One region of the Dyella ginsengisoli genome, then DNA from elsewhere that is predicted to be linked to it. Evidence: predicted binding sites of a transcription regulator. Region 1 holds the regulator's gene; each other region holds the start of a gene.
The links. The regulator sigma-54, encoded in region 1, starts transcription at its own class of promoters, with help from an activator protein. The targets are predictions, from matches to a motif close to TGGCACGNGCNTTGC.
Positions count from the first base shown of each region.

Region 2: the regulator sigma-54 is predicted to act here: its motif matches at 9,227-9,241, upstream of adh (aldehyde dehydrogenase).
Region 3: the regulator sigma-54 is predicted to act here: its motif matches at 3,855-3,869, upstream of ISP17_RS19075 (PilZ domain-containing protein).

Region 1 is NZ_JADIKM010000002.1:252,236-262,861, reverse strand. It holds gene ISP17_RS08215 (HPr family phosphocarrier protein) at 83-352, opposite strand; gene ISP17_RS08210 (PTS sugar transporter subunit IIA) at 345-737, opposite strand; gene rapZ (RNase adapter RapZ) at 742-1,647, opposite strand; gene hprK (HPr(Ser) kinase/phosphatase) at 1,651-2,601, opposite strand; gene hpf (ribosome hibernation-promoting factor, HPF/YfiA family) at 2,764-3,093, opposite strand; gene ISP17_RS08190 (RNA polymerase factor sigma-54) at 3,240-4,724, opposite strand; gene lptB (LPS export ABC transporter ATP-binding protein) at 4,842-5,561, opposite strand; gene lptA (lipopolysaccharide transport periplasmic protein LptA) at 5,565-6,137, opposite strand; gene lptC (LPS export ABC transporter periplasmic protein LptC) at 6,109-6,705, opposite strand; gene ISP17_RS08170 (KdsC family phosphatase) at 6,702-7,247, opposite strand; gene ISP17_RS08165 (KpsF/GutQ family sugar-phosphate isomerase) at 7,305-8,315, opposite strand; gene ISP17_RS08160 (BolA family protein) at 8,528-8,767, shown strand; gene murA (UDP-N-acetylglucosamine 1-carboxyvinyltransferase) at 8,813-10,072, shown strand; gene ISP17_RS08150 (DUF3108 domain-containing protein) at 10,140-10,626, opposite strand, start outside.
Region 2 is NZ_JADIKM010000006.1:225,958-236,583, reverse strand. It holds gene ISP17_RS18410 (aspartyl/asparaginyl beta-hydroxylase domain-containing protein) at 1-468, opposite strand, end outside; gene ISP17_RS18405 (DUF779 domain-containing protein) at 520-906, opposite strand; gene ISP17_RS18400 (TonB-dependent receptor family protein) at 931-3,018, opposite strand; gene ISP17_RS18395 (c-type cytochrome) at 3,203-4,429, opposite strand; gene ISP17_RS18390 (methanol/ethanol family PQQ-dependent dehydrogenase) at 4,442-6,139, opposite strand; gene ISP17_RS18385 (porin) at 6,198-7,400, opposite strand; gene adh (aldehyde dehydrogenase) at 7,667-9,187, opposite strand; gene ISP17_RS18375 (sigma-54-dependent Fis family transcriptional regulator) at 9,437-10,626, shown strand, end outside.
Region 3 is NZ_JADIKM010000007.1:1,717-12,342, forward strand. It holds gene ISP17_RS19060 (pseudouridine synthase) at 1-1,384, opposite strand, end outside; gene scpB (SMC-Scp complex subunit ScpB) at 1,397-2,329, opposite strand; gene ISP17_RS19070 (segregation and condensation protein A) at 2,322-3,257, opposite strand; gene ISP17_RS19075 (PilZ domain-containing protein) at 4,031-4,393, shown strand; gene ISP17_RS19080 (AMP-binding protein) at 4,464-6,155, opposite strand; gene ISP17_RS19085 (hypothetical protein) at 6,148-6,723, shown strand; gene acnA (aconitate hydratase AcnA) at 6,817-9,567, opposite strand; gene ISP17_RS19095 (LysR family transcriptional regulator) at 9,757-10,626, shown strand, end outside.

The DNA of each region.
Region 1 (10,626 bases):
CACGCCGCGACAGCCGCACACGTGCATCGCCGCCGATGCGCGCAGCGTTGCCGTTTCCCGCGTCACGTTTTCAGCCTTCATCTCATCCGCCCTCGTCGAACTTGCGCTCGAACAGGTCGACCACCGCATCCAGTGCGGTCTGTTCATCCGGCCCCTCGGTACGCACGGTCAGTGCGGTGCCGATGCCAGCTGCCAGCATCATCACGCCCATGATGCTCTGGGCATTCACCTCGCGCCCCTTGCTGATCAGCCACACGGTGGATTTGAAGCCCTGTACCAGCTGTACCAGCTTGGCCGAAGCGCGCGCATGCAGGCCGAGCCGGTTGGATACCACGATCTCTTTTTCAAGCATGGTCGATGAAGATTCCTCCGCGGCCACCGCTGGCGGCGATTTCCACCAGTTCGTCCAGCGGCTTGTCCGCATAGTTGAGCACGCGCAGCAGCATCGGCAGGTTGAGCCCCGAAACGCAGCGCAGACGGACCCCGAGCGAGGCCAGCGACAATCCGATGTTGCACGGCGTAGCGCCGTACAGATCGGCCAGTACCAGCACGCCATCGCCGTGGTCGAGCTCGCGGGCGTGGCGCGCGGTCAGCGTGCGCATCACTTCCGGATCGGCCTGCGGCGGCACCTCCACCGCGTCCACGCGCAGCGGCAGCTTGGGCATCACGTGATGCGCCGCGGAAATCAGCGCCCTGCCGACGGATTCATGGGTCATCAGGAGCACACCGACGCTCATGTCGTCACTCCAGTTCACGATGAAAGGTGAGTACGCCGCCGCGGCGCGCGCGGAAATGCGCGGCGAGCTGCTCCACCAGGTACACCGAGCGATGACGCCCGCCCGTGCAGCCGATCGAGATGGTGACGTAGCTGCGGTCATCCGCCTCGAAGCGCGGCAGCCAGGCTTCCAGCCAGCGCACGGTGTCGGCGAAGTACTCGCCGACCAGCGGATCGGCATCGAGGAAATCGCGCACCGGCGCATCCTTGCCCGACAGCGGCCGCAGCTGCGGCTGCCAGTGCGGATTGGGCAGGCAGCGCGCGTCGAACACGAAGTCCGAATCCAGCGGCAGTCCGCGCTTGAATGCGAACGACTGGAACATCACGGTGAGCCCTTCGGTGGCGCGCGCGTAGTCGGTGGCGACCAGGCGCCGCAGCTGGTGCACGTTGAGCGCGCTCGAATCGATCACCTTTTCAGCGATGCCCATCAGCGGGCGCAACAGGCGCCGCTCGGCTGCGATCGCGTCGGCCAGCGACACGTTGCGCATGGCCAGCGGGTGACGGCGACGCGTTTCCGAGTAGCGCTTGATCAGCACCTCGTCGCGGCAATCGAGGAAGATCAGGTGGACCTGCACGCCGGCCTCGGCCAGCTCGGAGAGCACGCTGGGCATGATCTCGATGTCGTGCTCGCGGTTGCGCGCGTCCACGCCTACCGCGATGCGTGTCATGCGCTGGCCGCCGCGGTCTTCCAGCACGGCATTCACCAGCCGCGGAAGCAGGCTGGCCGGCAGGTTGTCCACGCAGTAGAACTCCAGGTCCTCCAGCGCGCGCAGGGCCACCGTCTTGCCGCCGCCGGACATGCCGGTCAGCACCACCAGATGCACGGCGTTGGGTCCGGCCTGGGCAATCACCGCGGTGTCGTTAGGGTCCACACATCACCATGGGGGCAGGCGGCGCATCTGGTGCGCCTGTCGGTCGATGAAAGTCTGCGCCGGGTCGAAACCCTTGCTCTTGAGCGCGTGGTTGCGCACGGCCGCCTCGACCAGCACGCCGAGGTTGCGCCCCGGTGCCACCGGAATGGTGATCATCGGCACCGCCACCTCGAATATCTCGCGATGGCCGATGTCGCCGGTGAGGCGAGTCAGCGCGTCGGTGTCCTCGCCGTCGCGCAGCGGCTTCAGGTGGATCACCAGGCGCAGGTACTTCGACGCCTTCACCGCGGTATGGCCGAACATCTCGCGCACGTTGAGCACGCCCAGGCCGCGCACTTCCAGCAGGTCCTGCAGCAGCTCGGGGCAGGTGCCGTCGATGACGTCGGGCGCGATCAGGGTGAATTCGGTGGCGTCGTCGGCCACCAGCCGGTGACCGCGGCTGATCAGCTCCAGTGCCAGCTCGCTCTTGCCCGAGCCGGACTCGCCGGTGATCAGCACGCCGATCGAGAACACTTCCAGAAACACGCCATGCAGGGTGATCCGCGGCGCCAGCATGCGCGCCAGGTGGTACTGCATCCAGGTCAGCAGCTCGTGGCCGCGCTTGGCGCTGATCCACAGCGGGGTGTTGGTTTCCTCGGCCACCTCGCGCAAGTCGGAGGGCACCGCCTGGTCCTTGGTGACGATGAGCGCGACCGGCTGATACGCCGCGATCTTGTTGATCGCCTCCCAGCGTTGGCGCGAATCGAGCTCGTCGAGGTACTTCAGCTCCTCGGTGCCGATGATCTGGATCTTGTTCGGATAAATGACGTTGAGGTAGCCGACCAGCGAGGGACGGCGCGTCTGCGTCACGCCGCGTTCCAGCACGCGGCCTTCGCCGCGCATGCCGGCCGCCCAGCGCAGCGCCATGCGCTCATGCACGCCATCGAAGAGTTGTCGGGCAGTGAGCCGGTCCACGTCATCGGGTCCTTTGGCCGGGCTGGCGGCCGGTGCGGCCGCCAGGGGGCAGGGACCATTGTGCCAGCTTGTGCTGCGGCGGCGCAGTCGCGCCCGAGCGGAAACGAGAGCGGCCCGCCGAAGGGGCGGGCCGCGGGTGGATCGTGCGGACGGGGTGGCGGCTCAGCCGTACAGGCGCTCGTCGCGGCGCACTTCGGCCTTGTGCTTGTCGCACACTTTCTCGCGGTGCTTGCGCAGTTGGGTCACCAGCTTTTCGAACATGATGTCGATGGAGACGTACATGTCCGGCTCGAAGGCCTCGGCGTGGAGCAGGGCGCCGGAGGAGGTATGCAGCGTTCCTTCCGCCTTCTGCTGCAGTTTGTCCAGCGAAAGCACCACGGCCAGGCTGGTCAATCGGTCATCGAGGCGGGTGAGGCGGTCGAGCCTGTCGGTGACATGCGCGCGCATGGCTTCGGTGATATCGACGTGCTGACCGCTGAGTTGGAATTGCATGTTGCGCCTCCTCTGTTACTGCCGCCTTCGCGGCGTGATTCGATGCGTCGGCCGGGCCGCATGCCCGGTGCGCATCCACAGTCATCTGGTGCTGCCCCGTTCTGACGCCGTCGCCTCGCCGAGGTTCCGCGGGATGCGCGGATCGTTCAGCCGGCGCGCTGGCGTTCGCTGGAGCTGGGAATTCGCATGGCCTCCCGGTATTTAGCGACAGTGCGGCGCGCCACCTGGATGCCCTTGCGGTGCAGTTCCTCGGCGAGCGCCTGATCGGACAACGGTTTGCGCGGGTCCTCCGCATCGACAAGTTTGCGCAGCATGGCCTGGATCGCCGTGGACGAGGCGCTGCCGCCATCCTCGGTGGACACGCCGCTGGAAAAGAAGTGCTTGAGCTCGAATGTACCGCGTGGCGTGTGGATGTATTTGCGCGTCGTCACACGGGAAATGGTCGATTCGTGCATGCCCACCTCCTCGGCCACCTCGCGCAGCACCAGCGGGTGCATCGCCTCGGGGCCGTAGTCGAGGAACGCGCTCTGCCGCCGCACGATGGCCTCGGCCACCTTGAGCAGGGTCTCGGCCCGTGACTCCAGGCTCTTGATCAACCACCGCGCCTCCTGCAGCTGTCCGCGCATCCAGCTCGCGTCCTCGCCGCGGGCCTTGGCGATCAGGTTGCAATAGTGCTGGTTAAGACCCAGTCGCGGTTGGCAGTCGGCGTTCAGGCTGACTTTCCAGCGGCTGCCGTCCTTGTAGGCATAGACGTCGGGCGCCACGTATTCGACCGGCGTGGCGTCCATCGCGGCGCCGGGGCGCGGATCGAGGCTGCGGATCAGGGCCGAGGCGGCGATCACGTCGTTTTCGTCGGCGCGCAGTTTGCGGGCCAGCTTGGTGACATCGTTGCGGGCCAGCAGGTCCAGCTCACCCTCGACGATGCGTAGGGCCAGCTCGCGCTGCGGGGTGGCCGACGGGTCGAACTGCTCCAATTGCACGCGCAGGCAGTCGCGCAGGTCGCGACTGGCCACGCCCACCGGGTCGAATGCCTGCACCTGGCGACGCACCGACTCCACTTCCTCAGCGCTGGCCTGGAGGTTGGCCGGTAGCGCCGTGAGCAGCGCTTCGGCGCTTTCGGTGAGGTAGCCATCGGGGCTGAGCGCGTCGATGATCACCGTGGCGATGGCGCGCTGCCGCGTGCTGAAGCCGGAAAGATTGAGCTGCCACAACAGGTGTTCCTGCAGCGTCTCGACGGCGGCATTCTGGGGCTCGAAATCCTCGTCGCTGCGCGAACCGCTGTTACTGCTGCCGGCGCTGCTGCCGAGGGAGAAATCCATCGGCTGCTCGCCGGCGCCGTCGCCGTCGGCCCACTCGGGCGCGTCGCCGGTGTCATGGTCGTCGCTGGTGCTGCTCGACGTGGTGCTCGACGTGTTGCCGCCGCCTTCGGGCAGGTAGCTGCCTTCGGCTTCCTCGCCTTCCTCGGTCGACTCCGCTTCCTCGGCGAACTCCAGCAGCGGGTTGCCCTCGGCGATCTGGCGCAGCTCCGCCTCAAGCTCCAGCTGCGAGAGTTGTAGCAAGCGGATCGCCTGCTGCAACTGCGGCGTCAGGGTCAGCTGCTGATGGAGGCGGAACTGGAGTCCGGGTTTCATACCGACCGGGGAAGGTGGATTGCGACCCCATCCTAACCCCAGCCCGCGGGGCCGAACAGCCTTGAACCCGGCCGCGACGGCCCCGATGCAGGACCGATTGCCGCGGCCGTCCCGGCCTCAGAGGCGGAACTCGCGCCCCAGGTAGACCTCGCGCACCTTTTCGTCGGCCAGGATGTGCGCCGGAGTGCCGCGGGACAGCACCTCGCCCTCGTTGAGGATGTACGCGCGGTCGCAGATGCCCAGCGTCTCGCGCACATTGTGGTCGGTGATCAGCACGCCGATGCCGCGTTCCTTGAGGTGGCGCACGATGCGCTGGATCTCGCCCACCGAGATCGGATCGACGCCGGCGAACGGTTCATCCAGCAGCATGTAGCGCGGCTGCGCGGCCAGCGCCCGGGCGATTTCCACCCGGCGCCGCTCGCCGCCGGACAGGCTGATGCCCTTCTGGTCGGCGATGTGGGTGATCTTCAGCTCTTCCAGCAGGTTTTCCTGCTCGGCCACGCGCTCCTTCGCGCTCAGCCCCTCGCGCAGTTCGAGCACGGCCATGATGTTGTCGGCCACGCTCAGGCGTCGGAAGACGGACGGCTCCTGCGGCAGGTAGCCGATGCCCAGCTTGGCGCGTGAATGCATCGGCAGGCCGGTGATGTCCTGGCGGTCCAGCTTGATCGAGCCGGCGTCGGCCTCGATCAGGCCCACCACCATGTAGAAGCAGGTGGTCTTGCCGGCGCCGTTGGGGCCGAGCAGGCCCACCACCTCGCCCTGGCGGATGGAGAACCCGAAGTCGCGCACGACTTGGCGCGAGCGGAAACGCTTCTGGAGGCCTTCGGCAGAGAGCATCGATCAGGGCTTTTGGGTGCTGGAGGCCGGGGCGGGAGCGTCGGGCGCCGCCGGAGCTGCGGCCTTCTTCTTCGGCTGGAACACCATGTGCACGGTGCCGGTGCCACCGCTCTCGCCAGTCATCTGGCTGCTGGCGGTGTCGTAGGTGAGCTTGTCGCCGTGCGCTTCGCCGCGGCCCTGCTGCTTCACCGAGGCGTTGCCGGTGAGCACCGCGATGCCCTTGATGTTGTCGTAGTCGATCGTGGCCGCGTCGCCCAGCATCCGGTTGCCGCTGTCGTCCAGCTGCTCGATGTGCGCCGGACTGCCGGTGAGCACCACGCGGCTGATCTGGCTCTCGGCGTCGAAGTAGACCTTGGCCAGCGCGCCGGTGGCCTTCAGCGTGCCCTGCTGGATCACCACGTTGCCCTTGAGCGTGCTGATCGTGTTGGGTTTCGAGAATCCATCGAAATACTTCGCGTCGACCTTCATCGGCTGGTCGCGGTCGCCCTGCTTGGCGACAACCGGGGACAGGGCAAGCAGGCCGCAGGCGGCCAGCAGCCACCGGGCGCTAGCGTTTGCGCGGCGGGAACGTGACATGGACGTCATCGAGCAGCTCCAGGTGTTTGTCGGTGAGATTGGCGCGCATGCCAACTCCGCTCATTGTAAGGGCGCCTTGCACCATCCGCGCCGCGGCGGCGGTTTCCATCCGGTTGTCCTTCGGCCAGATGGTCATGTCCGCGGTGTCCAGCCGGGCGGCGGCGGTGTCGGCGAAGGCGTCGCGGTGCATGTGCACCGGGCCGAGCAGCTTGAGCAGGTCGCCGCCCTGGTTGACCCAGCCGTAGAGCGATTCGCCGCGCCAGTCCGGCACGCCCGTCTGATTCGACGGCAGGTCGAACACCGGCGAGTTGATGTACAACGACTCGTCGCCCTCGCGCCGCTCCAGGTGCGGCGCCTTCACGTTGAAGGCCGGCAGGCCCTCGCGGTCGTAGCTGGACAGCTGGAAGTTGGTGAGCGTGTAGCCCGAGCGCGGTGGTCCGACGAAATCGTGCTGGCCCGGTTCCGGCATCGTCCACCAGCGCACCAACTGGGTGAACCCGGCCAGCAGGCCGATCACCACGATCGCGGCGGGCAGCCGGCGCTCGCGCAGCCACGCGATCAGTCTCATTGCCAGCGGGCCCGTTCGGCATCGGCCTTGCCCTGGGCGAGCAGCAGCAGGTCGCTGACTTCGCGCGCGGCACCCGCGCCGCCGGCGAGGCGGGTTTGCCAGTGCGCCCGCTCGGCCACCCAGGGATGGGCGTTGGCAGTGGCGATGGCCAGCCCGGCGATGCCCATCGGGGGGAGGTCGGGCAGGTCGTCGCCGATGAAGGCGGCATGGTCGGGGGTCAGGTTGAGGGCGTCCAGCAGGTCGCGCAGGCAGGCGCGCTTGTCTCCTTGCCCCTGATAGACATGGGTGATACCCAGTTCCTCCGCGCGCAGCGACACGGTGTGGCTGATGCGGGCGGTGATGATCGCCACCTGGATGCCGTTGGCCTGCAGGCGCTTGAGGCCCAGCCCGTCATGCACGTGGAACACCTTGGTTTCGCGGCCATCTTCGCCGTAGTGCAGGCGGCCGTCGGTCAGCGTGCCGTCGACGTCGAACGCGGCCAAGCGGATTGCCGCGGCGCGGGCGAGCAGGTCGGCGGGGAGGTTGGTGAGGTACGCAGTCACGGCAGTCGCATCGATGGGGAAGAGGGGCCCGGGCGGCGCGTCGGCCGCCCGCCAGCGTCAGACGACGCGGGCGCGCAGCAGGTCGTGGATGTTCAGTGCGCCCACCACATGTCGCTCATGATCGACCACGATCAGCGCGTGGATCTGGTGCTTCTCCATCAACTGGGCCGCTTCCACGGCGAGCTTGTCGGCGGTGATGGTCTTGGGCGTGCGGCTCATCAGGCTGGCGACCGAGGCACCGCGCAGGTCCACGCCGTCGTCGTCCAGCGCGCGGCGCAGGTCGCCGTCAGTGAACACGCCGAGCAGCCGGTTCTGTTCGTCGACCACGGCGGTCATGCCCAAGTGCTTGCGCGTCATCTCCACCAGCGCCTGGGTGAGGGTGGCGTCGGGTCCGACTTGCGGCACGTCGCTGCCGTGGTGCATCACGTCGCTGATGTGCAGCAGCAGGCGGCGGCCGAGGCTGCCTGCCGGATGCGAGCGGGCGAAGTCGTCGGCGGTGAATCCGCGCGCTTCCAGCAGAGCGATCGCCAGTGCATCGCCGATCACCAGCGCCGCCGTGGTGCTGGCGGTGGGCGCCAGGCCCAGCGGGCAGGCCTCGCTGGAGACGCTGGCGTCCAGGTGCACGTCGGCCTGGCCGGCCAGCGAGGAACGGGGGTTGCCGGTGATGGCGATCAGCGGAATGCCCTGGCGCTTGATGACGGGCAGGATGAACAGCAGCTCGTCGGTTTCGCCGGAGTTGGACAGCGCCAGCACCACGTCCTGCGGCATGATCATGCCCAGGTCGCCATGGCTGGCCTCGCCCGGATGCACGAAGAACGCGGGCGTGCCGGTGGAGGCGAGGGTGGCGGCGATCTTGCGGCCGATGTGGCCGGATTTGCCCATGCCGCTGACCACCAGCCGCCCCTGGCAACCCAGGATCAGCCGGCAGGCCTGCACGAAATCGCCGTTGACCCGCGGCTCCAAGGCCCGGATCGCGGCGGCCTCGGTAGCGATGACCGTGCGCGCGCTGCGGGCGATGGCGTCGGGATCGACGGAGATCTCGGCAGAAGGGGCGATGCGTGCGTTCATGGGTCCTTCGGCGGCGGCGCCAGGATGCGGAGGCGGGAGGAAGTCCACGGAATAGCTTTGCAGCCGCTGGCTGAATGACGTCCCGTCATTTCTGAGCCAGCGACTTTCCATTACCATGGCCGACTTGCAGTTTACCTTCATATGACAGCGCGTTGGACGCCGCCCGCCGGGCGACTCCGTACCGGCGACGCCCTCCAGACAGTGGATTTCCGATGGACGCAGAGCGCATCCAGGCTTTGATCGAGAGCGGCTTGCCCGGTGCCCGGGCGGACGTGAGCGGCGCCGACGGCGTGCATTTCGAGGCGGTAGTAGTGGCCGAGCAGTTCGCCGGCAAGCTGCCGCTGGCCCGCCATCGACTGGTCTACGCCACACTCGGCGACCTGATGGGTGGCGCCATCCACGCGCTGGCGCTGAAAACCCTCACTCCTGCGGAAGCCGCTGCGCGCGCCTGATCGCGCCGCACGCTGCCGCCGTTCCGACTCTTCCGAAGGACCTCCATGGCCAAGATCCTCATCAGCGGCGGGCAGCCGCTCAACGGCGAGGTCGGCATCTCCGGCGCCAAGAATGCCGTGCTGCCGATCCTCGCCTCCTGCCTGCTGGCGGACGAGCCGGTCACCATCTCCAACGTGCCGCACCTGCACGACGTCACCACCACCATGGAACTGCTCGGCCAGATGGGCGTGCAGCTGGTGCTGGACGACCGCATGAAGATCCACGTCGATCCGCGGCCGGCCGACCGCTACTTCGCCCCGTACGATCTTGTGAAGACCATGCGCGCGTCGATCCTGGTGCTGGGCCCGCTGGTGGCCCGCTTCGGCCAGGCCGAGGTCTCGCTGCCCGGGGGCTGCCAGATCGGCTCGCGTCCGGTCGACCAGCACATCCGCGGCCTGCAGGCGCTGGGCGCCGAGATCGTGGTGGAGAACGGCTACATCAAGGCACGCGCCAAGCGGCTCAAGGGCGCCCGCATCTCGATGGACATGGTTACCGTCACCGGCACCGAGAACATCATGATGGCAGCGACCCTGGCGCAGGGCACCACCATCATCGAGAACGCCGCGCAGGAGCCGGAGGTGGTCGACCTGGCCCATTGCCTCAATGCGATGGGCGCGCAGATCGAGGGCGCCGGCACCGCCACCATGGTGATCCACGGCGTGGAGCGCCTGCACGGCGCGGAGTACGAGGTGCTGCCCGATCGCATCGAGACCGGCACCTTCCTGGTCGGCGCGGCGATGACCGGAGGCAAGGTGCGCGCCCGCGGCGCCCGTGCCGACACCATGGAAGCGGTGCTGTCCAAGCTGGAGGAAGCAGGGGCCCACATCTCCGTCGGCGACGACTGGATCGAGCTGGACATGCAGGGTCGCCGGCCCAAGGCCGTCAACATCATCACTGCACCGTACCCGGCGTTCCCCACCGACATGCAGGCGCAGTTCACCGCGCTCAACTGCGTGGCCGAGGGTGTGGGCGTGATCACCGAGACGGTGTTCGAGAACCGTTTCATGCACGCACACGAACTGCAGCGCCTGGGCGCGGATATCCGGCTGGAAGGCAACGCGGCGATCATCCAGGGCGTGCCGAAGATGAGCGGCGCGCCGATCATGGCCACCGACCTGCGCGCCTCGGCCTGTCTGGTGCTGGCCGGCCTGGTCGCCGAAGGCGATACGACGGTGGACCGCGTGTATCACATCGATCGCGGCTACGAGAACATCGAGGAAAAGCTCGGCGTGCTCGGCGCGAAGATCCGTCGCCTGCCGAACTGAGCGGCAGCGCATAAAAAAAAGCCGGAGCGCGCAGCGCTCCGGTTTTTTTTATGTTCGCAACCTGCGTCTATGGCGAGTGGAACTTCACCAGCAGCAAGGTGAGATCACCACCGTCGGACTGCGCCAGCTTCACCGGCAGCGGGAACTTCGACGTCACGTACCAGGCGTCGAACGGCTTGTCGGTGTCGGTGCGGCTCACGCGCTGCGCCTTGAACTCGCCCGCCGGCACCGAGACCGGCTCGGTCGCCTGCACCGCGTACTGCTGCTGCTCGACGCGCTGTTTCACACCCACCGGCAGCACCACGCTCTTGCGCCCTTCGCGCAGCGCCAGGCCGAGCGCCAGCGGCAGGGTATTGCGGTCGACCATGCCCGGCGCACTGGCGTAGCGGATCGGCCCCTTGCCCTCGTCCACGGTTACCTGACCAGCGGCCCAGTCGACCTCGAGGTGGCGATGCTTCTGCTTGATCGCCGCGTCCATGCTGTAGTCGTAGGTCAGCGTTTCGGGCGCGTCGTCGTGCCAGCGGAAGCGGGTGGTCTCGTCCGAGCTGGCGCCC
Region 2 (10,626 bases), on a different contig from region 1:
CACCCGATGCGGCCGCGCCAGATCCAGGAACCAGCATTCGCCCGGCCGCATCGGCACGCGCGCGCCGTCGAGCAGGAAGTCGACGCCCTCGTCGGTGACGATCGGCACGTGCAGGCGCCGGTCGCTGTCGGGATGGCCCAGATCGTGGTCGCAGTGTTCTCGGATGCAGCCGCCCGGTCCCAGCCGCAGCAGGCGCGCGCTGCGCAGCGGGGTCTGCAGCTGCGCCAGTTGCGCCCGCCAGAACGTGTCGCAAAGCGGCGTGTCGCAGCCGTCGCCCTCGCCCGGGGCCAGCGCGAGATGCGCGCCGCGCGGTGCCCGCAGGGCCACGCCGCTCCAGTCGCCCACGTAGTAGCCGCGGTTGAAGTGCGGCTCCCAGGCGTCTGCGGGCAGGGCACGCACGGCCGCCTGCAGCGCGGCCACGTCGAAGCGCAGCGGCAGGCGGGTGCAGCGGGGCAGGGGCAACGACATGCCGGCATCCATGCGTGATCGGGATGCCGCGATTCTAGGGCGCCGCGCCGCTCAGAAGCGCCCGGCCGCCTGCAGCGCCTCGACTTCCGCGTCGGTGAACAGGCGCGAGCGGGTGAGGAAGCGCACGCCCTCGCCGTTTTCCAGCGAGAACATGCCGCCGCGCCCCTCGATCACGTCGATGATCAGCTGGGTGTGCTTCCAGTATTCGTACTGCGACGGACTCATGTAGAACGGCGCGCCGGCGATGCTGCCCAGCTGCACGTCGCGGTCGCCGACGATGAAGTCGTCCTGCGGATAACACATCGGCGAGGAGCCGTCGCAGCAGCCACCGGACTGGTGGAACAGCACCGGCCCGTGCCGTTCGCGCAGCCGCTCGATCAGCGCCTCGGCGGCGGGTGTGGCGAGTACCTTGGCGATCTCGGCGGCGTGGTCGGACATGCGGCTCTCCCGTGCGATGCGGCGTCAGAACGTCAGCCGCGCGCCCAGCATGTAGCTGCGGTCGGGGCCGGGTTCGAAGTAGCGGCCGTTGCCGTCGTTGACGATCACCGAGCCGATGTAGCGGCGGTTGGCGAGATTGTTCACCCGCGCGCTGAGGTCCAGCCGCGTGGTGTCGCCCAGCGCGAAGGTATAGCCCGCGTCCACGTCGACCAGGCCATAGCCGGCGGCGCGGTCGGTATCGGTGTCGTTGACGGTGACCGCGCCCACGCCGGTGATCGTGATGCCCTCGCGCCAGCCCGTGCCGTCGCCGTGCTCCAGCCGCAGCGAGCCGTAGTCCTCCGGCACGCCGGGCAGGCGCGAGCCGGCGGCGATCGGCGTGCTGGGCACGGTGCAGGGCGAACCGGTACAGGCGAGGAAACCGTTGCGGAAGCGCGCGCGCAGGTGGGTGTAGCCGGCGCTGAGGCGCCAGTTCGTTGCCAGCTCGCCGGTCGCGGACAGCTCGACGCCCTCGCGGCGCGTGTCGCCCACGTTGCGGTAGGTCGAGCGGCCGTTGACGTTGGTCGCCACCGCCAGCTCGTTGCTGGTGTCGGCGCGGAACAGCGCGGTGTCGAACTCCAGGCCCCGGGTCGCCTGCCACTTCGCGCCCACCTCATAGTTGCGGCTGCGCGAGGGCTTGAGGTCGAACGCCAGCCCGGTCTGGCCGTCGCTGCGATAGCCCAGCTCGTTGTAGCTGGGCGTCTCGAAGCCCTTGCCGAAGCTGGCATACACGCGCACGTTCTCCGCCGGGCGGAACTGCAGCCCGGCCACCGGCGTGGTGGCCCGGTAGCTCACGTGGCCGCTGTCGTCGGGGTTGTTCGCGGTGATGTAGAAGTCGTGCTCGGCGAAGCGCACTTCATCGTTGCGCAGCCCCAGCAGCAGCGACCACTGCGGCGCGAAGTGCCAGTAGAACTGCGCGTACTCGGCCACGTTGTTGACGTTGTCGTGCTCGTTGCGGCGCAGCGCGCCCTGCACGCCCAGGGTGGAGCCGATGAAGTTCTCGTAGCCGGTGCGGCGCTGGATCTGGTAGTCGCCGCTGGCGCCGAGCACGGTTTCGTAGTCGCCGCCGGCCAGTTCGCCGCGATGGGTCCAGCGCAGGTCGGCGCCGCCGTAGTTGGTGGCGGGCGAGATCACGCCACCGGACTGCAGCGGGTTCTTCTGCACGAAGGGGGGAATGGACAGGTACTGGATGATGCTGCGCTGGCCGTAGTACGCCATGGCGCGCAGCTGATCGGCCTGGCTCAGTGCCTGCTCGTAGATCAGCCCGAGCTGGTTCTGCTCGGCGCTCTTGCGCGTGTTGTATTGCGCCGCCACCGCGGTGGCCTGGCGTCGGTCCTGGTTGAGCTGGGCGCGGGTCAGGCCGAGCGGGTCCTGCGTGTCGGGCTGGTTGATGCGGTTGAGCAGCACGGTGAGCTTGCGCTCGTGGCCGAGGTCGATGCCGAACTTGGCGTTGTCCGACTCGCGCCGCACGCGGCTGTGCGCACGGTAGCCGCCGGAGAGGAATTCCGAGGCGGCAACGTTGTAGTTCACCGGCCCGGCGATGCCGCGCGTATTGGCCAGGAAACGGAAGCTGTCGTAGCTGCCGCCGTACACGCCCAGCGTGGTCTGCGGCACCGCGGTGCCGTCGGCGCTGTACAGCTGCACCACGCCGCCGGCGGCGTTGCCGTAGAGCACCGAGAACGGCCCGCGCAGCACTTCCACGCGGTCGGCCGAATCGAGGTTGAACTGCGCCACCTGGCCCTGGCCGTCGGGCAGGGTGGACGGGATGCCGTCCATGTACACGCGGATGGAGCGCACGCCGAAGGTGGAGCGCGAGCCGAAGCCGCGGATGGAGATCTGCTCGTCCTGCGCGTAGTTCTGCCGGTCGCGGGCGAGAATGCCCGGCACGCCCACCAGCACCTCGGAGAAATTGACGCCGGGCTGGCCGGATGCGGCGGTCGCCACCTGCACCACGCTGAGCGACGCGGGCACGTCGAACGGCGGAATGTCCAGCCGGCTGGCGTTGACTTGCACGGCGGGCAGCAGCCGGGTGTCGTCTGCGGCGGGCGCCTGCTGCGCCATCGCCGGAGCCAGCATCACCGCGCAGATGCCGGCGATGGCGGTCGTGAGCAGCCGTCGCGCGGCCGTGCGATGGATCGAGGTCGGCAGGAGGTGAGGCGAGACCTTCGGCGCGTGCTTCAAATCGATCTCCTGTGGAGTTGACGCAATGACGCCACCGCCGCGTGCATGCGGTGGCCCGGATGCGCGCGGCGCGGCCAGTCTATTGGCCGCGGTAGATCAGCGGAACCTTGGATTTTTCCGCCTCCTCGTAGGTGAGCGCCTTGCTGCCGGACGGGTAGCCGTTCTGCTGCAGCAGGAACGCCATGATCTCCACGTAGTCCGCATGCGCCAGGCTGCCCGGCTCCGTGGCCGGCATGTTGTGCGTGAGGATGTTGAAGATGTCGCGGACGTGGAAGTCCGACGAGTCGGAAGCGAAGTTCGCCCCCTTCAGCGCCGGGCCGGCGCGGCCCTCCAGGTTCGGCCCGTGGCACATCGCGCAGTGCTCCTTGAACTTCGCCTTGCCGTTGTCGGCCTGCACGGTGGTGAACAGCGCGGGCGGCGCCTTGCCCTTGCTTGCGCCTTTGCCCGCGCTCTTGCGCTCGGCACCGCAGGTGCGGCCGCTGCGCCCGCCCGCGCTGCGCCCGAGCATGGCCGAGTTGCCGTGCCGGGTCGGCGCGGCGGCACCGGTCTGCGCGTAGGGCGACAGCACGCGCGCCAGCTCGCCGGAGGCTTCCAGCGCCGCCACCGCCTGCTGGAACGACGCGGCCTGCGCCGCGTGGTCGGCGTCGTACAGCGCCACCAGGTTGAAGCGTGCGTGCGGTTCGTTGAGCTCGTGCACGCTGAAGCGCCCTGCCTCCTTGCGCTCGGCCAGGAAGCGCACCACCGTGGGCCGCCACAGCATCGCCGCACCCACCGCGTGGGTCTCCAGCGCCTTGAGCGACTCGGCGTCGCTCAGGTGCACGTCGGCGCTGACGTTGGCGTGGTCGACGAAGTACAGGTTGGGCGTGGTCTGGTAGGTCACCGCCACGTCGCTGCCCGCCGGCAGCTGCGCCAGCGTGCTGGCCTTGCTGCGGCGGGGCGTCACCAGCACGAAGCCGGTGTGTCCGTACGGCGCGCTGGCCAGCAGGCCGGGCGGCAGCCCGTGCGCGTCGGCGTCGATCGGAAAGCCCAGCACCAGCGAGCAGCTCCTGGCCGCCAGCGTGTTGAATTGCTTCAGCGCGAAGCCGTCGTCGTCGCCGCTGCCGTCGAACGCGTGCACGCGCAGCGTGGCGCCTTCCTGCCGCGCCACGGCGTGCGCCAGCGCGGTGTCCATGCTGGCGGTGGGACTGCTGGAGTCGATGCAGACCGACAGGTCCGCCGCGACGGCGAGGCCGCCGTGCATCAGCAGCACGGCGGCGATCGCTGCCAGCCACCGACGGTGGCTGGGTTGCTCGGGATGGTTCTTCATGCAGGGCTCCGTTTACAGCGAGAACACGTACAGGTGTCCGCCCACCGGGATGTTGGCAACCGCCTCGTCCTTGGCCATGTCGCCGCCCCAGATCGGCGTGGCGCCGCCCCAGCCGGCGTAGATGCCCACGTACTGCTTGCCGTCGACCACCCAGGTGCTGGGCACGCCGATCGAGCCGGAGGTCATCTGCGGACTGGTCCACAGCACCTTGCCGGTCTTGGCGTCGAAGGCGTACAGGTGGCCGTCGGCGCTGCCGGAGAACAGCAGGCCGCCGGCCGTGCTGAGCATGCCGCTGTTCCACGGCAGCTTGGACGGATGCGTCCAGGCCTGCTCACCGGTGTTGACGTCGATCGCCTGCACCGAGCCCCAGCCTTCCTTGTGCGCCGGATCGGCGACCACCTTGAAGGTCTCGCCCAGGAACGGCAGGCCTGCCTTGTACGCCACGGTGGCGCCCTTGATGGTCATGCAGGTGTGCATGGTCGGCACGTAGGCCATGTGGGTTTGCGGATCGACCGAGATCGGCCACCAGTTCTTGCCGCCGAGGAAGCTGGGGCAGGTGAACACTTCCTTGTCGACGGTGGGGCGCAACGCCGGGTCGGTGACCGGCTTGCCGTCCTTGAAGCCGCTCACCGAGGTGGCGGTGGCGAACTTCTTGGCGTAGATCAGCTTGCCGTCGACGCGATCGATCGCGTAAAACCAGCCGTTGCGGCTGGCCGACACCAGCGCCTTGTGGGCGGTGCCCTCGTAGGTGATGTCGGTGAGCACGGTCTCGTTGGTGCCGTCGTAGTCCCAGGTGTCGTTGGGCGTGTACTGGTAGTGCCACTTGATCTTGCCGGTGGCCGGGTTCATCGCGATCACCGAATCGGTGTACAGGTTGTCGCCCGGGCGCAGAGTGGCCAGCCACGGGCCGGGGTTGCCGACGCCCCAGAACAGCGTGTCGGTGTCGGTGTCGTAGGTGCCGGTGAGCCAGGCGCCGCCGCCACCGGTCTTGTACGCGCCCTTGGGCCAGGTCTTGCCGCCCGGCTCGTTCGGCGCGGGAATCGTGTATTGCTTCCACAGCGTCTTGCCGGTCTTGGCGTCGAGCGCGGTGATGAAGCCGCGCGCGCCGTACTCGCCGCCGGACAGGCCCACGATCACCTTGCCCTTGACCACCAGCGGTGCCAGCGTCATCGCGGTGCCCTTGTCCGATGGCGCCAGCTGCTGCTTCCACACCACCTTGCCGGTGGGGCCGTCCAGCGCCACCACGTAGTTGTCCAGCGTGGCCATGTAGACGTCGTTGCCGTACAGCGCCACGCCGCGGTTGACCACGTCGCAGCAGACCGTCTTCAGGCCGACCTTGGACAGGTCGTGCTGGTACTTCCAGAGCTGCTTGCCGGTGCTGGCCTGGAAGGCGATCAGCTCGTTCTTCGGCGTGGTGATGAACATGGTGTCGCCGTTGACGATCGGCGGCGCCTCGTGGCCCTGGTCGAAGCCGGTCTTGTAGTCCCAGACCTGCTTCAGGCCGGTCACGTTGGCGGTGTTGATGCCCTCGAACGGCGCATAGCCGGAGCTGGTGTAGTCGCGGCGGTACATCAGCCAGCCGTTGTCGGTGGCCGCGGCGCCCAGGCGCGCGTCGGTCACCGGCGCGTAGTCGGCGGCGACGACGCCTCCGCTGAGCGCGAGCATGGCGACGAACAGGGTGGTCTGGCGCAGGGATGCAGATCGCTTCATGTGGATGATCCTCGTGTTGGTCGAGTCGAGCGGTTCGGGTCGATCAGGCGGGGCCTGATCAGAAGAAGACGATGCCGCCGACGGAGCCGCCGTTGAGGCGGGCGGTGTGGCCGGCAAAGTCCTTCGAGCGGGTCTGGCCGAGTTCGAAGCTCAGCGTCACGCTCCTGGTCAGCGCGTAGTACGCGCCGGCGGTGACGTTGCTGTTGGACTTGAAGTCGGCGGCGCTGGTGCGGTCGTCGCGGTTGCGGCTGAGGCCGTCGCTGAGCCCGAGCTTGAGCTTGTCGGTGAGCGCGTAGGTGCCCTGCACCAGGTAGTTGATGCCCTTCAGGTCGCCCTGGTCGCCGTCGGTGAGGATGCCGATGCCGCGACCGGTCTGCACGTTGCCGAGCAGGCTGAAGCCACCGAGGGTGTACGACGCGCCGACCTCGGCCGCACTCATGGTGAACTGGGCCGGCATCGCGCCGGTGCCGTCCTTCGCGTAGAAGCGCTGCGTCTTGCCGCCGACCCAGGCCTTGAATGCGCCCGCGGCGTAGCCGAGCTGCAGCTGCACCTGCGGCGCCGAGCGCGAGTCGTACGCGCCGGTGTTGTCGACCGGGCTGAACACGCCGCCGGTGAAAGTGAAGCCGCTGGCGCTCGGCGAGGTGTAGACGATCTGCCCGTAGCTGCCCAGATAGGTGTAGCCGGCGCCGATGTGGCCGAGCGTGACGCGCCCGCGCTGGGTGGCCTGCACCGGGGCGCCGGCGCCCACCAGGGTCATGTCGCTGAGGATCGCATTGGCGCCGAACACGCCGTAGTCGCGGCCGAGTTTGACTGTGCCGAAGTCCGGCGTGCCCAGCGTGAAGTACGCCTGGCGCACGTCCACGCCGCTGTTGGCCGACAGCGCGTCGCCGGTGGCGGTGTGCGCCATGATGCCGATCTGCGCGCTGACGTCGATGCCTTCCTGCCGGGTGGTGAACTTGGTCACCAGCGCGTTCGGCAGCAGGCCGTTGCCCACCGTGGTGCGGTTCGGCTGGCCGCCGCAACCCAGCGCGCGGCCGGCCAGCGCGGTGCCGCCCACGTTGTCGCCCGAGCAGCTGACGGTGGTGTAGTACGCGTTGACGTAGCCGCTGACGTCCACCGTCCAGTTGTCGCCCTTGAACTCGGTGGCGCCGACGGTCAGCGGACTCGCTGCCAGTCCGATCAGCAGCAGCCCTGCCGGCAGTGCCCCGCGTTGATGTGCGCGGCGCTGTCGGGCGCCGGTGTCGCGTGTGCGTTGGTTCATGCCCCTCTCCCCGTGGATGTGATGTGCGCGGTGGCTTCGTTCGAGCGCCGCTGTCGTGGCCGGGTGGCCGTGCTGCCGTTTCCGCGTCACCGGTATCTGCAGGCCGCACGGCTCCAGCGCGCTCGCCCGGGGCGAGTCGCCGGCGGGGCAGGGCCCCGGTGTCCCGCTTGGCTGGGGATGACGGACGCCCCTCTGCGTCCGTCGTGCCGGTATGGCGGCGGTACGCGGATGGCGGCATGGCCCGCATCCGCGCCCGTGCTGCGCCGTCAGAAGAAGCCGAGCTTCTTCGGCGAGTAGCTCACCAGCATGTTCTTGGTCTGCTGGTAGTGGTTGAGCATCATCTTGTGGTTCTCGCGGCCGATGCCCGACTGCTTGTAGCCACCGAAGGCCGCGTGCGCCGGGTAGGCGTGATAGCAGTTGGTCCACACGCGCCCGGCCTGGATGCCGCGGCCGAAGCGGTAGCAGCGGTTGGCGTCGCGGCTCCACACGCCGGCGCCCAGGCCGTACAGCGTGTCGTTGGCGATTTCCAGCGCCTCGGCCTCGTCCTTGAAGGTGGTCACCGACAGCACCGGGCCGAAGATCTCCTCCTGGAAGATGCGCATCTTGTTGTGGCCCTTGAACACGGTCGGCTGCACGTAATAGCCGTCCTTCAGGTCGCCACCGTGCATCGCGCGCGCGCCGCCGGTGAGCAGCTGCGCACCTTCCTGCTTGCCGATGTCGAGGTAGGAAAGAATCTTCTCCAGCTGCTCGCTGGAGGCCTGCGCGCCGATCATGGTGGACGGGTCGAGCGGGTTGCCCAGCTTGATTGCCTCCACCCGCTTGATCGCCCGCTCCATGAAGCGCTCGTAGATCGACTCCTGGATCAGCGCGCGGCTGGGGCAGGTGCACACCTCGCCCTGGTTGAGCGCGAACATGGTGAAGCCTTCGAGCGCCTTGTCGAAGAAGTCGTCGTCGGCCGCGCAGACGTCCTCGAAGAAGATGTTCGGCGACTTGCCGCCCAGCTCCAGCGTCACCGGGATCAGGTTCTGGCTGGCGTACTGGCTGATCAGGCGACCGGTGGTGGTCTCGCCGGTGAAGGCGATCTTGGCGATGCGGTTGCTCGACGCCAGCGGCTTGCCCGCCTCTAGGCCGAAGCCGTTGACGATGTTGAGCACGCCCGGCGGCAGCAGGTCGCCGATGATCTCGGCCCACACCAGGATGCTGGCCGGGGTCTGCTCGGCCGGCTTGATCACCACGCAGTTGCCGGCGCCCAGCGCAGGCGCGAGCTTCCAGGTGGCCATCAGCAGCGGGAAGTTCCACGGGATGATCTGCCCGACCACGCCCAGCGGCTCGTGGAAGTGGTACGCCACGGTGTCGTCGTCGAGCTGGCTGAGGCTGCCTTCCTGCGCGCGGATGCAGCCGGCGAAGTAGCGGAAATGATCGATCGCCAGCGGCAGGTCGGCGGCCATCGTCTCGCGGATCGGCTTGCCGTTGTCCCAGGTCTCGGCGTGGGCGAGCAGCTCGATGTTCTGCTCCATGCGGTCGGCGATCAGGTTGAGGATGCGCGCGCGCTCGGCGGCGGAGGTCTTGCCCCAGGCGTCCTTCGCGGCGTGCGCGGCGTCGAGCGCGGCCTCGATGTCGTCCTTGTCGGAGCGGGCGATCTCGCAGAACGGCTTGCCGGTGATTGGGGTGATGTTCTCGAAGTAGCGGCCGGCCTTGGGCGCCACCCACCGGCCGCCGATGAAGTTGTCGTAGCGCTGCTTGAAGGGAACCTGCACGGCGAGATGCTGCTGTTCGAGTTTGGTCATGGCGTGGCTCCGCGTCTGGTGGAAGGTGAGGGGGATGGAGCAGGAGCCATGCCAGCAAGCTGTCGACATCGCTCTTTGCTGCACCGTGCCAACCGCGCGCAGCGCCGGTGCGCTGGGGAAAAAAATCCTGCCGCTGCATCGCAGCAGCGTCGCTCGCGAAGGTCGCGTTGCGCTTCGCAAAAGCGTGTGCTTTGTATCGGAACACGCAACGCAACAGGTGTCGCAATCTGCGACACCCCGGAGTGTTCCATGCGACACAACGCGATATCCGATTCGATCGACGCCGCCCGCCGCAGCTTTTTCGGTGATGGCGCCGCGCCTCGCGGCCTGGTGTCCGACACCATCCTCGCCTCGTGGCGACGCTGCCTGGAGCAGGGGCTGGTGGCCAGCGCGCGGCCCAGCGTGGCACCGGTGGAACGCGGCGCATTGGGCGAGATGCAGGAGCGCCACGAGGCGTTGCGCCGGCTGTGCCGGCCGGAGCTGGAGGCGCTCTACGCCAGCGCCAACCAGGCCGGCAGCATCGTGGTGCTGACCGCGCCGGACGGCTTCATCCTCGATGCGCTGGGCGATCCGGATTTTCTCGACAAGGCCGCGCGCGTGTCGCTGCGCCCCGGCGTGCCGTGGAGCGAGCAGGCCACCGGCACCAACGCGATCGGCACCGCGCTGGTCGAGCGTCGCTCGGTGGAAGTGCGCGGCGCCGAGCACTACCACGCGCCGCATCGCGTGCTCAGCTGCTCGGCCTCGCCGATCTTCGATCCGCAGGGCCGGGTGGTCGGCGTGCTCGACCTCTCCGGTCACGCCTCGGTGCACCATCTGCATGCGCTGGGCATGGTGCAGCTGGCGGTGGAGCAGATCGAGCATCGCCTGTTCGAAACCGCTTTCGACGGCGCCGACATCGTGCGCATCCAGCCCGACCCGGCGCTGATCGGCACCGCGCGCGAGGGCATGCTGGTGTTCGAGGGGCATCGCCTCGCCGCCGCCAACCGTCATGCGCTGCGCCTGCTCGGGCTGGACTGGAGCGAGCTGGGCAAGCGCCGCTACGACGAGCTGTTCGCCTCCGCCCTGCCGGTGCCCGGCAGCGTGGGCAGCATGCGCTGCCAGACCGGCGACATGGTGCACGCGCGGCGCGATGCGCAGCGCTCGCGCATCCACGTGCCCAGCACCGTGCGCGCGCCGCGCGAGCCGGCGCCGGCGAAGCAGGCGATCCGCCCGCTGCGCGCGCCGGCGGCGGTGTTCGATCCGGTGCTGGATGCGGCGATCGATCGCCAGGTGCGCCTGCTCGACGCCGACATCACCGTGCTGCTGCAGGGCGAAACCGGCACGGGCAAGGAAGTGGTGGCGCGCGAACTGCACCGGCGCAGCGCCCGCGCCCAGGCGCCGTTCGTGGCGGTGAACTGCGCCTCGTTGCCGGAGGCGCTGATCGAATCGGAACTGTTCGG
Region 3 (10,626 bases), on a different contig from region 1:
CGCCTTGCGGTTTACCGGAGCGGTTGCCGCTACGTGCCGGGCCACCGCCGCCGGGGCCGCGGGATTCACCGCCGCCGGCACGATTGCCGCCGCCGAAGCCGGAGTAAGGGTTGGCGTTGCCGTGGCCGGCCGGACGCGGGGCGCCGGGCTTGCCGCCACCGCCGCCGGGGCGACGCTTGCCGCCGGGACCACCGGGACCGCCGGCGGGCTTGCCGCGCGGGGCCGAGGGGCCGCCAGCGTAGCCGTCGCGGGTTTCACCGGCGAACCAGGTGCGCACCGAGGGCAGTTCCTGCCCCGGGGCCACGCCGCGCTTGCCGCGGCCGCCGGCGCCGCCCTTGCGCGGCGCGCCGCTGCGCTCGGGGCGGGCGACGTTGCCGTTCACTTCGCGGCCGGGCGGACGGGGACGCTTGCCGCGGGTGGGTTCGTCGCGGATGCGGTCGAATGCGCGCAGCTCGCGCGCTTCGTCGGCGGCGCCGCTGCTCCAGGCGGTGGCGCTGCCGCGCTCGGGGCGGTATTCGGTGACATTGCGGTTGGCGCGGCGCTGGTGCAGCACCGGGCTCAGCGTGAGCACGGGCTGGGGTGCGCCCAGGCCGGTGACCTTGCGCAGCTCCTTCACCGCATCTTCGCCGAGCGCTTCGCAGTCGCCGCGGCGCAGGGCGCGCGGCAGCTGCACGGTGCCGTAGCGGATGCGCTTGAGGCGGCTGACCAGGAAGCCCTGGGAATCCCACAGGCGGCGCACTTCGCGGTTGCGGCCTTCGCGGATCACCACGCGGAACCAGCTGTGGCTACCGCCACGGCTGATGATGGCGATCTCGTCGAAGCGGGCGGGGCCGTCTTCCAGCTCGACGCCGGCCTTGAGCTTTTCGATGATCTCGTCGGGCACTTCGCCGTGCACGCGGCACAGGTACTCGCGCTCCAGCGCGCTGCGCGGGTGCATGAGCGCGTTGGCCAGCTCGCCGTCGGTGGTGAGCAGCAGCAGGCCGGTGGTGTTGATGTCCAGGCGACCCACGGCGACCCAGCGCGCACCCTTCAGGCGCGGCAGCTGCTCGAACACGGTGGGGCGGCCTTCCGGGTCGTCGCGCGTGCTCATGACGCCTTCGGGCTTGTGGTAGATCAGCACCTCGGTCTCGTCGCGGTTGTCGGTGGCGACGACGAACTGCTTGCCGTCGAGCACCACGCGATCGCCGGCGTGCACGCTGGCACCGATGCCGGCGGGCGCGCCGTTGAGCTCGACCTCACCGGCCTGGATGCGCTGTTCCAGCATGCGGCGCGAGCCGAGGCCGGCGTTGGCCAGCACCTTGTGCAGGCGCTCTTCGAGCTGCGGCTCGTTCTCGTCACGGGTGGCGCGTTTGAGGGTTAGTACGGATTTCTGCGGCGCAGTCATGCGCGTGACTCCTTAGGAATGCTTGTCGGCGTCGCCGTGATCGGCGTGCGCGGGGTTCGCTGCCTCGTCGGCAGTGGCAGGGCCATCGGTGTGCGCCTCTGGCGCAGCGTCGTCGGCCGTGTCGGTGGGGACGTGGTCGGCGGGCTCGGTGGATTCATCGAGTGCGGCGACGGTGTCGGTGTTGGGTTCGTCCGGGTCGGTGGACGCGGCGGGGTGATCGTGGTCGCCGTCGTGCAGTTCGGCCTGCGCGGCGGCTTCGGCTTCCGCGTCGGCTTCCGGGTCGATCGACAGGTTCTTGATGACGCGGGCCGGCAGCGGCTCGGGTTCGAAGCGCAGCTGCGGGTCTTCCATGTCGCGGATTTCCGACAGCGGCGGCAGCTCGTCCAGCGATTTGAGGTTGAAGTAGTCGAGGAACGCGCGGGTGGTGCCGAACAGCGCGGGCCGGCCCGGCACGTCGCGGTGGCCGACGACGCGGATCCAGTCGCGCTCTTCCATCGTCTTGATGATGTTGGAGGACACCACCACGCCGCGGATCTGCTCGATCTCCGGTCGGGTGATCGGCTGGCGGTAGGCAATCAGCGCCAGCGTTTCCAGCAGGGCGCGCGAGTAGCGGCTGGGTCGCTCGGTCCACATGCGCGACAGCCAGGGGTGCACGTCCTGCTTCACTTGGTAGCGGAAGCCGGAGGCGACTTCCTTCAGCTCGATGCCGCGGTCGGCGCAGTCTTCGGCCAGCGCTTCGAGCGCGCGTGCAATGAGCTCGCGTGTCACCTCGTGCTCTTCGCCGAACAGCTCCACCAGCTGCGCCACGGTCAGCGGATGGCTGGAGGCGAGCAGGGCGGCCTCCACGATCGGCTTGAGCTGCACGGGCGTGAGTGGCTCGGCGCGCACGGCGGCAGCGATGGCGGTGTCCGTGTCGATGGCAGTGACGTCTTCGTGTTCATTCATAGGCGGAGGCTTCTCCGGCAGATGCATCGTTGGGCTCGTCATCGGCGGCTTCGGCAGCGTCGTCGCCGGTGAGCGCGGCCTTGGCCTTGAGGTAGATCGGCGCCAGCGGCGCTTCCTGCACGATCTCGATCAGCATTTCCTTGGCCAGCTCCAGCATGGCCAGGAAGGTCACCACCACGCCGAGCCGGCCTTCGGCCGGATCGAACAGCGTCTCGAAGCGCTGGAAGGCGCTGCCTTCGAGCCGGCCCAGCAGTTCGCCCATGCGCTGGCGGACGCTGAGGGCCTCGCGCTTGATCGCGTGGTGGCCAAACAGTTCGGCGCGGTGCATCACGTCCTTGAGCGCCAGCAGCATTTCCTTCAGGTCCAGCGGCGGCGGCAGGCGGATCACCGTGCGCTCGCCGGCATCGACCTGCACCGGCACCGTGTCGCGCTCGACGCGGGGCAGGGCCTCGATGTCCTCGGCGGCCTTCTTGAACCGCTCGTATTCCTGCAGCCGGCGGACCAGCTCGGCGCGGGGGTCGTCTTCCAGCCCTTCCTCGCTGGGCGGCCGCGGCAGCAGCAGCCGCGACTTGATCTCGGCCAGGATCGCGGCCATCAGCAGGTATTCGGCCGCCAGTTCCAGTCGCATCACATCGCGCATCAGCTCGATGTAGGTCATGTATTGGCGGGTGATCTCGGCGACCGGGATATCGAGGATGTCCAGGTTCTGCCGGCGGATCAGGTACAGCAGAAGGTCCAGCGGACCTTCGAAGGCTTCCAGGATGACTTCCAGCGCATCCGGCGGGATGTACAGGTCCTGCGGCATCTGCAGCATCGGCTCGCCGCGCACGATGGCCAGCGGCATTTCCTGCTGCTGCGGCATCGACGCGAACACGTCCGGTGCGGTGCTGTTGCTGGTTGTCTGAGGCTCGGTTGGCTCAGTGCTCATCAATGCATGTCGTTGGGCCACCACCGAAGGCCGGCGGGGATTGCACACGATCGGAACCGGACCCGTCCTTGCGGCTCGCGCCGAGGGATGCGGGGCTTGTCTGCGCGCCGATAAAGCCGCGCCACGAGGAAACGCTCCTGCTGCAGATGCCCTGCCTGGCCGGTGCCTTGGTCGCGGTGGCGCGGGATGGGCCGGTCGGCGGCATCATCATCGCGATCGCTTCCAACCGCTGGGCGTCCGGTCCGGGAGGTGAGCCACGGTCGAGGCGCGCATGCCGTGGGGCGTCGGGGACGCTACGGTCGTATCAGTCGGTCGGCGGAGAGCATCGAATGTGGCTCTCGGGACACTCCCCACTGCCTCGCCGGCAGGATGGCGTCCGTTCTTAACCCCATGAATGACCCACAGGGTAGCGGCTGGGCGGGGGCAAGTCCAGCGCGACCGCGCACGGGCAGCACAGGCACGGGCGGAACGGGCGCGCGGCCGATCGTGTCGCAAACTGTCCCTGTGCGGCACCGCGTGCCGACAGCGCGCGACGCGCGTGAGCCGGACTTGTGCGCGAGTCGGCCATTCTGCACTGCCTGCACGGCACTCACTGCGTGGCATGGCTGTTGCTTCGTGATGCTTGTCACTGCGGCGGGCTTCGTGCGCCAATACATCGCGCCATGCGAAGCCCGGATATGCAGCAGTGGGGTAATCTGCCGGCGTCGCTTCGAGGGGATGCTGCCGGCGTGCATCGACAGGCTCCGCGGCGCGGGTTCAAGCGAGGGAACATGATGGCGATCGAGAAGAATGTGGCAGCGTCCGGACTGGAGCATCTGCGTCCGGCCCGCATGCGCATCGAGACCACGGTGCTGATGAGCCACGGCGATCAGTCCCACCCCACCGAACTGGTGGACATTTCCGCCACCGGCCTGCTGGTGCGCCGACCGCTGGGCTGGAAGGGCGAGCTGGGCGAGCCGTGGGTGCTGGACATGATCTTCGGCAACGACCTGCACATTCACCTGGAAGCGACGGTGGCGCGCATCTCCGATCACCACATTGGCTATGCCTACTCGCGCATCCCCGAGGACAAGCAGGTGCCGCTGTGGAACCTGCTGGGCGGCTACGCCGACATCCTGGAGCAGTGGCGCAACTGATCGCGCGCCGCCGTGACCCAACGAAAAACGCCCGCTTGCGCGGGCGTTTTTGCATCCGGCAGCCGCGGCTTCAGTGGGCGGCGGCGGGGACTTTCTTCTCGTCGCGCAGTTCGCGGCGCAGGATCTTGCCCACGTTGGTCTTGGGCAGGTCGGTGCGGAACTCGATGAGTTTCGGCCGCTTGTAACCGGTGAGGTTCTCGCGGCAGAACTCCCGGAGTTCCTCCTCGCCCAGGTTGGGGTCCTTGCGCACCACGAAGATCTTCACCACTTCGCCGGAATGCTCGTCGGGCACGCCGACCGCGGCCACCTCGGAGACGCCCGGGTGCTGCATCACGATGTCCTCGACCTCGTTCGGGTACACGTTGAAACCGGACACCAGGATCATGTCCTTCTTGCGGTCGACGATATAGACGTAGCCGCTGGCATCCATGCGAGCGATGTCGCCGGTGTGCAGCCAGCCGTCGGCGGTGAGCACCTTGGCCGTCTCGTCCGGACGCTGCCAGTAGCCCTGCATCACCTGCGGGCCGTGCACCATCAGCTCGCCCACTTCGCCGAGCGGCAGCGGCTGGTTGTCTTCCGACCAGATCGCCACGTCGGTGGAGGGGATCGGCAGGCCGATCGAACCGTTGTACTCCTTCAGGTCCAGCGGATTGATGCACACCGCCGGCGCCGTTTCGGTGAGGCCGTAGGCTTCGGCCAGCGTGCAGCCGGTGATCTTCTTCCAGCGATCGGCCACCGCGCGCTGCACGGCCATGCCGCCGCCCAGGCTCAGGTGCAGGCGGGAGAAATCCAGCTCGGCGAAGCCCGGCGTGTTGAGCAGGCCGTTGAACAGCGTGTTGACGCCGGTGATCGCGGTGAAGTTGGATTTGGCCAGCTCCTTGACGAAGCCGGGCATGTCGCGTGGGTTGGTGATCAGCCAGCTCAGGCCGCCGAGCCGGGTGAACACCAGGCAGTTCGCCGTCAGCGAGAAGATGTGATACAGCGGCAGCGCCGTGATGATCACCTCTTCGCCCAGCTTGGTGTTGCGGCCGATCCACACGCCGGCCTGCAGCATGTTGGCGATCATGTTGCCGTGGCTGAGCATGGCTCCCTTGGCCACGCCGGTGGTGCCACCGGTGTATTGCAGGAAGGCGAGATCCTGGTGGGTCAACACCACCTTCGGCAGCGGGTGGTGCGCGCCGCGATCGAGCGCGTCGGCGAAGCGCACCGCCTGCGGCAGGTGAAACTCCGGCACCATCTTCTTGACGTGCTTGGTGATCGTGTTGACCAGCATGCCCTTGAGGCCGCCAAGCAGGTCGCCCACGCCGGTGGTGACGATGTGCTGCACGTGGGTATCGGCTACCACCTGCTGCACCGTGGCGGCGAAGTTGTCCAGCACCACGATCGCCTTGGCGCCGGAATCCTCCAGCTGGTGCTTCAGCTCGCGCGCGGTGTAGAGCGGGTTGGTGTTCACCACCACCAGCCCCGCGCGCAGCGCGCCGAACAGGGCAATGGGGTACTGCAGCACGTTGGGCATCATGATCGCGATGCGATCGCCCTTGGCGAGTTTCAGTTCACCGGTGAGGTAGCCGGCGAAATGCGCACTCATGGCGTCGATCTCGCCGTAGCTGAGCTTCTTGCCGAAGCTGGCGAAAGCCGGACGATCCTTGAACCGCCCGAAGGCCTCTTCCAGCACCGCGACGACCGACGCATAGGCGTCCATGTCGATCTGTGCGGGGACGCCATCCGGATAGTGGTCCAGCCACGGACGCTCGTTGCTCATGGTGATCCTTGTGCTCCTGTGGAAGAGGATGATCGCTGCGGTGATCGGCCATCGACACGACGAGGCATTGGAGCATACGCTCGCGTATAGCGGCAAGCCGCGCCGCAACGAGATCGAGGCCTTGTCGATGCGACTCCGGAACGCCCTGTGGATGACCGTCATCGCGATCGTTTGCATGCTCGCGACCGGGTGCCATCGCACCCCCGACGAGGTGGCCGTGAAGCAGGCCGTGGCCGCCGCCGAGCGTGCCGCGGAGCAGACCGACGCAGGCGCTTTTGCCGATCATCTGACCGACGATTTCACCGGTAACGCTGGCGAGGTGGATCGCGCCCAGCTGGCCAACTTGCTGCGCCTGGCGCGCCTGCGCCACGAGAGCATCCACGTGCTGATGGGACCAGTGACGGTGGCGCAGCGCGGCGATCGTTACGTGGCCAGCTTCACGGTGACGCTGACCAGCGGCGGCCGCCTGCTGCCCGAGGACATGGGCGTATACGACGTGGAGAGCGCGTGGCGGCGCGAGGGCGGCGAGTGGGTGTGTTATTCGGCGACGTGGAAGCGGCCGCTTTAGCGCGCAGTCGTGTCGTTTCGCACAAAGAAAAACGCCGCCCCGTGGGCGGCGTTTTTCATCGGGCGTCTTTCATCGGGCTTGGGTCGGTGAGACTCAGGCCGCCTTCTTGCCCGCCAGCTGGCGCAGCACGTATTGCAGGATGCCGCCGTGGCGGAAGAACTCGCGCTCCTTCGGCGTCAGCAGCATCACGTTGACGGTGAAGGTCTTCTTGCTGCCGTCCGCCGCGGTGGCGACCACGGTGGCTTCCTTCGACTCGCCGCCATGGAGGCCGGTGATGTCGAAGCTTTCCTTGCCGGTGAGGCCCAGCGACTGCGCGTTCTGGCCTGCCTTGAAGGTGCACGGCAGCACGCCCATGCCCACCAGGTTGGAGCGGTGGATGCGCTCGAAGCTCTCGGCGATCACCGCCTTCACGCCCAAGAGCAGCGTGCCCTTGGCGGCCCAGTCGCGCGACGAGCCGGTGCCGTATTCCTTGCCGGCCATCACCACCAGCGGCGTGCCCTCGGCCTTGTACTTCACCGCGGCGTCGTAGATCGCCAGCTGCTCGCCCGACGGCACGTGCAGGGTGTAGCCGCCTTCGACGCCGTCCAGCATCAGGTTCTTGATGCGGATGTTGGCGAAGGTGCCGCGCACCATCACGTCGTCGTTGCCGCGGCGCGAACCGTAGGAGTTGAAGTCCTTCGGATCGACGCCCTTGGAGATCAGGAAGCGGCCCGCCGGGCTGTCCTTCTTGATCGAGCCGGCCGGCGAGATGTGGTCGGTGGTGATCGAGTCGCCGAACACGCCCAGCGCGCGGGCGCCGTGGATGTCCTCGACCGTGCCCGGCTCCTTGCTCATGCCGTCGAAGTAGGGCGGGTTCTTGATATAGGTGGAGTCGTCCCAGCGGAACAGCGCACCGTCCGGCGAGGCGATCTGGTTCCAGCGGCTGTCGCCCTTGAACACGTCGGCGTAGTTCTTGTTGAACATCTCCGCGTTGATCGAGCCGGCGATGGCGTCGGAGATCTCCTGGTTGGTCGGCCAGATGTCCTTCAGGTACACCGGCTGGCCGTCGCTGCCGGTGCCGATGGCGTCCTTGGTGAGGTCGATGTCCAGCGTGCCGGCCAGCGCGTAGGCGACCACCAGCGGCGGCGAGGCCAAGTAGTTCATCTTCACTTCCGGATGCACGCGGCCTTCGAAGTTGCGGTTGCCCGACAGCACCGAGGCCACGGCCAGGTCACCCTCGGCGATGCCCTTGCTGATCTCGGCCGGCAGCGGGCCGGAGTTGCCGATGCAGGTGGTGCAGCCGTAGCCGACGATGTAGAAGCCGACCTTTTCCAGCTCCTTCATCAGGCCGGTCTTCTCCAGGTAGTCGGTGACCACCAGCGAGCCCGGGCCGATCGAGGTCTTCACCCACGGCTTGGCCTTCAGGCCCCTGGCGGCGGCTTTCTTGGCGACCAGGCCGGCGCCCAGCATCACCGCCGGGTTGGAGGTGTTGGTGCAGGAGGTGATCGCGGCGATCACCACCGAGCCGTCCTTCAGTTCGAAGGTTTCACCGTCCTTCGCGACGCGCACGGTGCCCTCGCTGACGCTGTTGGCCTCGTTGCCGATGGCGGTGGCGCCGCCTTCGTTGGCGAAACGGGCCGAGTCGCCGTTCTTGGTCTTGCGGTTGGTGGTGAGGCCGCCGACCACGTCATGGAAGCTCTGCTGCACGCCTTCCAGCAGCACGCGGTCCTGCGGGCGCTTGGGACCGGCCAGCGACGGCTTCACGGTGGCCAGGTCCAGCTCCAGCGTGGTGGTGAACACCGGCTCGACCGAGCTCTCGTCGTGCCACATGCCCTGGGCCTTGGCGTACGCCTCGACCAGCGCGATCTGCTCGGCGCTGCGACCGGACAGCTGCAGGTAGTTCAGCGCCTCCTGGTCGATCGGGAAGATGCCGCAGGTGGCGCCGTACTCGGGCGCCATGTTGGCGATGGTGGCGCGATCGGCCAGCGGCAGATGCTTGAGGCCCGAGCCGAAGAACTCGACGAACTTGCCCACCACGCCGAGCTTGCGCAGCATCTGGGTGACAGTGAGCACCAGGTCGGTGGCGGTGACGCCTTCGTTGAGCTTGCCGGTGAGCTTGAAGCCGACCACCTGCGGAATCAGCATGGAGGACGGCTGGCCCAGCATCGCGGCCTCGGCCTCGATGCCGCCCACGCCCCAGCCCAGCACGCCGATGCCGTTGATCATGGTGGTGTGCGAGTCGGTACCGAACACGGTGTCCGGATAGGCCCAGTTTTCGCCGTTGGCGTCGTTGGTGAACACCACGCGGGCCAGGTGCTCCAGGTTCACCTGGTGCACGATGCCGGTGCGCGGCGGCACCACCTTGAAGTTGTTGAAGGCCTTCTGGCCCCAGCGCAGGAAGCTGTAGCGCTCCTGGTTGCGCTCGAACTCGATCTCGACGTTCTGCTCCAGCGCGGACGCCGAGCCGTAGGCGTCGACCTGCACCGAGTGGTCGATGACCAGCTCGGCCGGCGCCAGCGGATTGATCTGGGTGGCGTCGCCGCCGAGCTTCACCACCGCGTCACGCATCGCGGCCAGGTCGACCACGCACGGCACGCCGGTGAAATCCTGCAGCACCACGCGGGCCGGCATGAAGGCGATCTCGGTGTCCGGTTCGGCCTTGGCATCCCACTTGGCGATCGCCTCGATCTCCTTCGCGGTGACGTTGACGCCGTCCTCGTGGCGCAGCAGGTTCTCCAGCAGGATCTTCAGCGAGAAGGGCAGGCGCTTGAGGTCGAACTGCCGGCCCAGCTTGGTCAGGCTGGCGAACTGGTAGGCCTTGCCGTTGGCTTGGAGGGTGTCGCGTACCGAGAATGAATCTTTCATGGGGAACTCCTGGCTGGAACCTGCGGCTGGGATGGGGCCGATCCGCCGCAAGCGGTGGATCAAAGACGATCGATTATCGCGCAAACGCCCAATACCCGCGAAATAGACGGCCAGCGGCAAGGGGCGCGACGTGGATCGCGCCGCATAGGATGATGGACGCCTCCGGGGCGGACAAACGCATTTGACGACATGCTGCATTCGATGATTTCGACCACCCTTGCGGCGGTCTCGCTGCGCGACCTCGCGCTGGTGCAGGCGGTGCATCGGCACGGCAGTTTCAACAGCGCGGCGCGGGCCATGCACATCAGTCCGTCCGGCCTGTCGCACCAGGTGCAGAAGGTGGAGCAGGCGCTGGGCGGGCCGGTGTTCGAGCGCGGCGGGCGGAAAATCGTGCCGACCGCCGGCGGTCGTCGGCTGCTGGAGCAGATCGACGCCGTGCTGGCCGCGGCCGAACACCTGCAGCAGGTGGCGCGCGCCGGCAGCGTCGCCTTCGGCGGCGAGCTGCGCCTGGGCGTGCCGGCCTCGCTGGGGCCGTACCTGCTGCCGCACCTGATCGCGCCGTTCCCGCAGCATTTCGCCGGTGCGCGCCTGAGCCTGTCCGAAGGCAAGCCCAGGGGCCTGCTGCGCCGCCTGCACGAGGGCGAACTCGATGCCGTGCTGGCGCCGCCGCCGGCCACCGCACCCAGCGGCATCGCCAGCCGGCCGCTGTTCTTCGAGCCGTGGGAAATCATGCTGCGCGCGGATCATCCGCTGGCCGGCAAGCCGACGGTGGCGCTCAGCCAGCTCGATGCCGGCGAGGCCACGGTGATGGCCGAATACCACCCGGACGGCGAGCCCGCTGCGGGCCAGGTGCAGGACGTGAGCCTGGAGAGCCTGGCCGCGCTGGTCGAGCTGCGCGGCGGCTACGCGCTGGTGCCGGCGCTGGCGCGCGACCGGCTGGCGTCGATTCCGGCGGTGACCCTGGCGAAGATCCGCGGCCCGGCGCCGGGTCGCGAGATCGCGCTGTACTGGCGCGAGGCGACGCCGTGGCATGACGACCTGCAGGCGTTCGCCGAACTG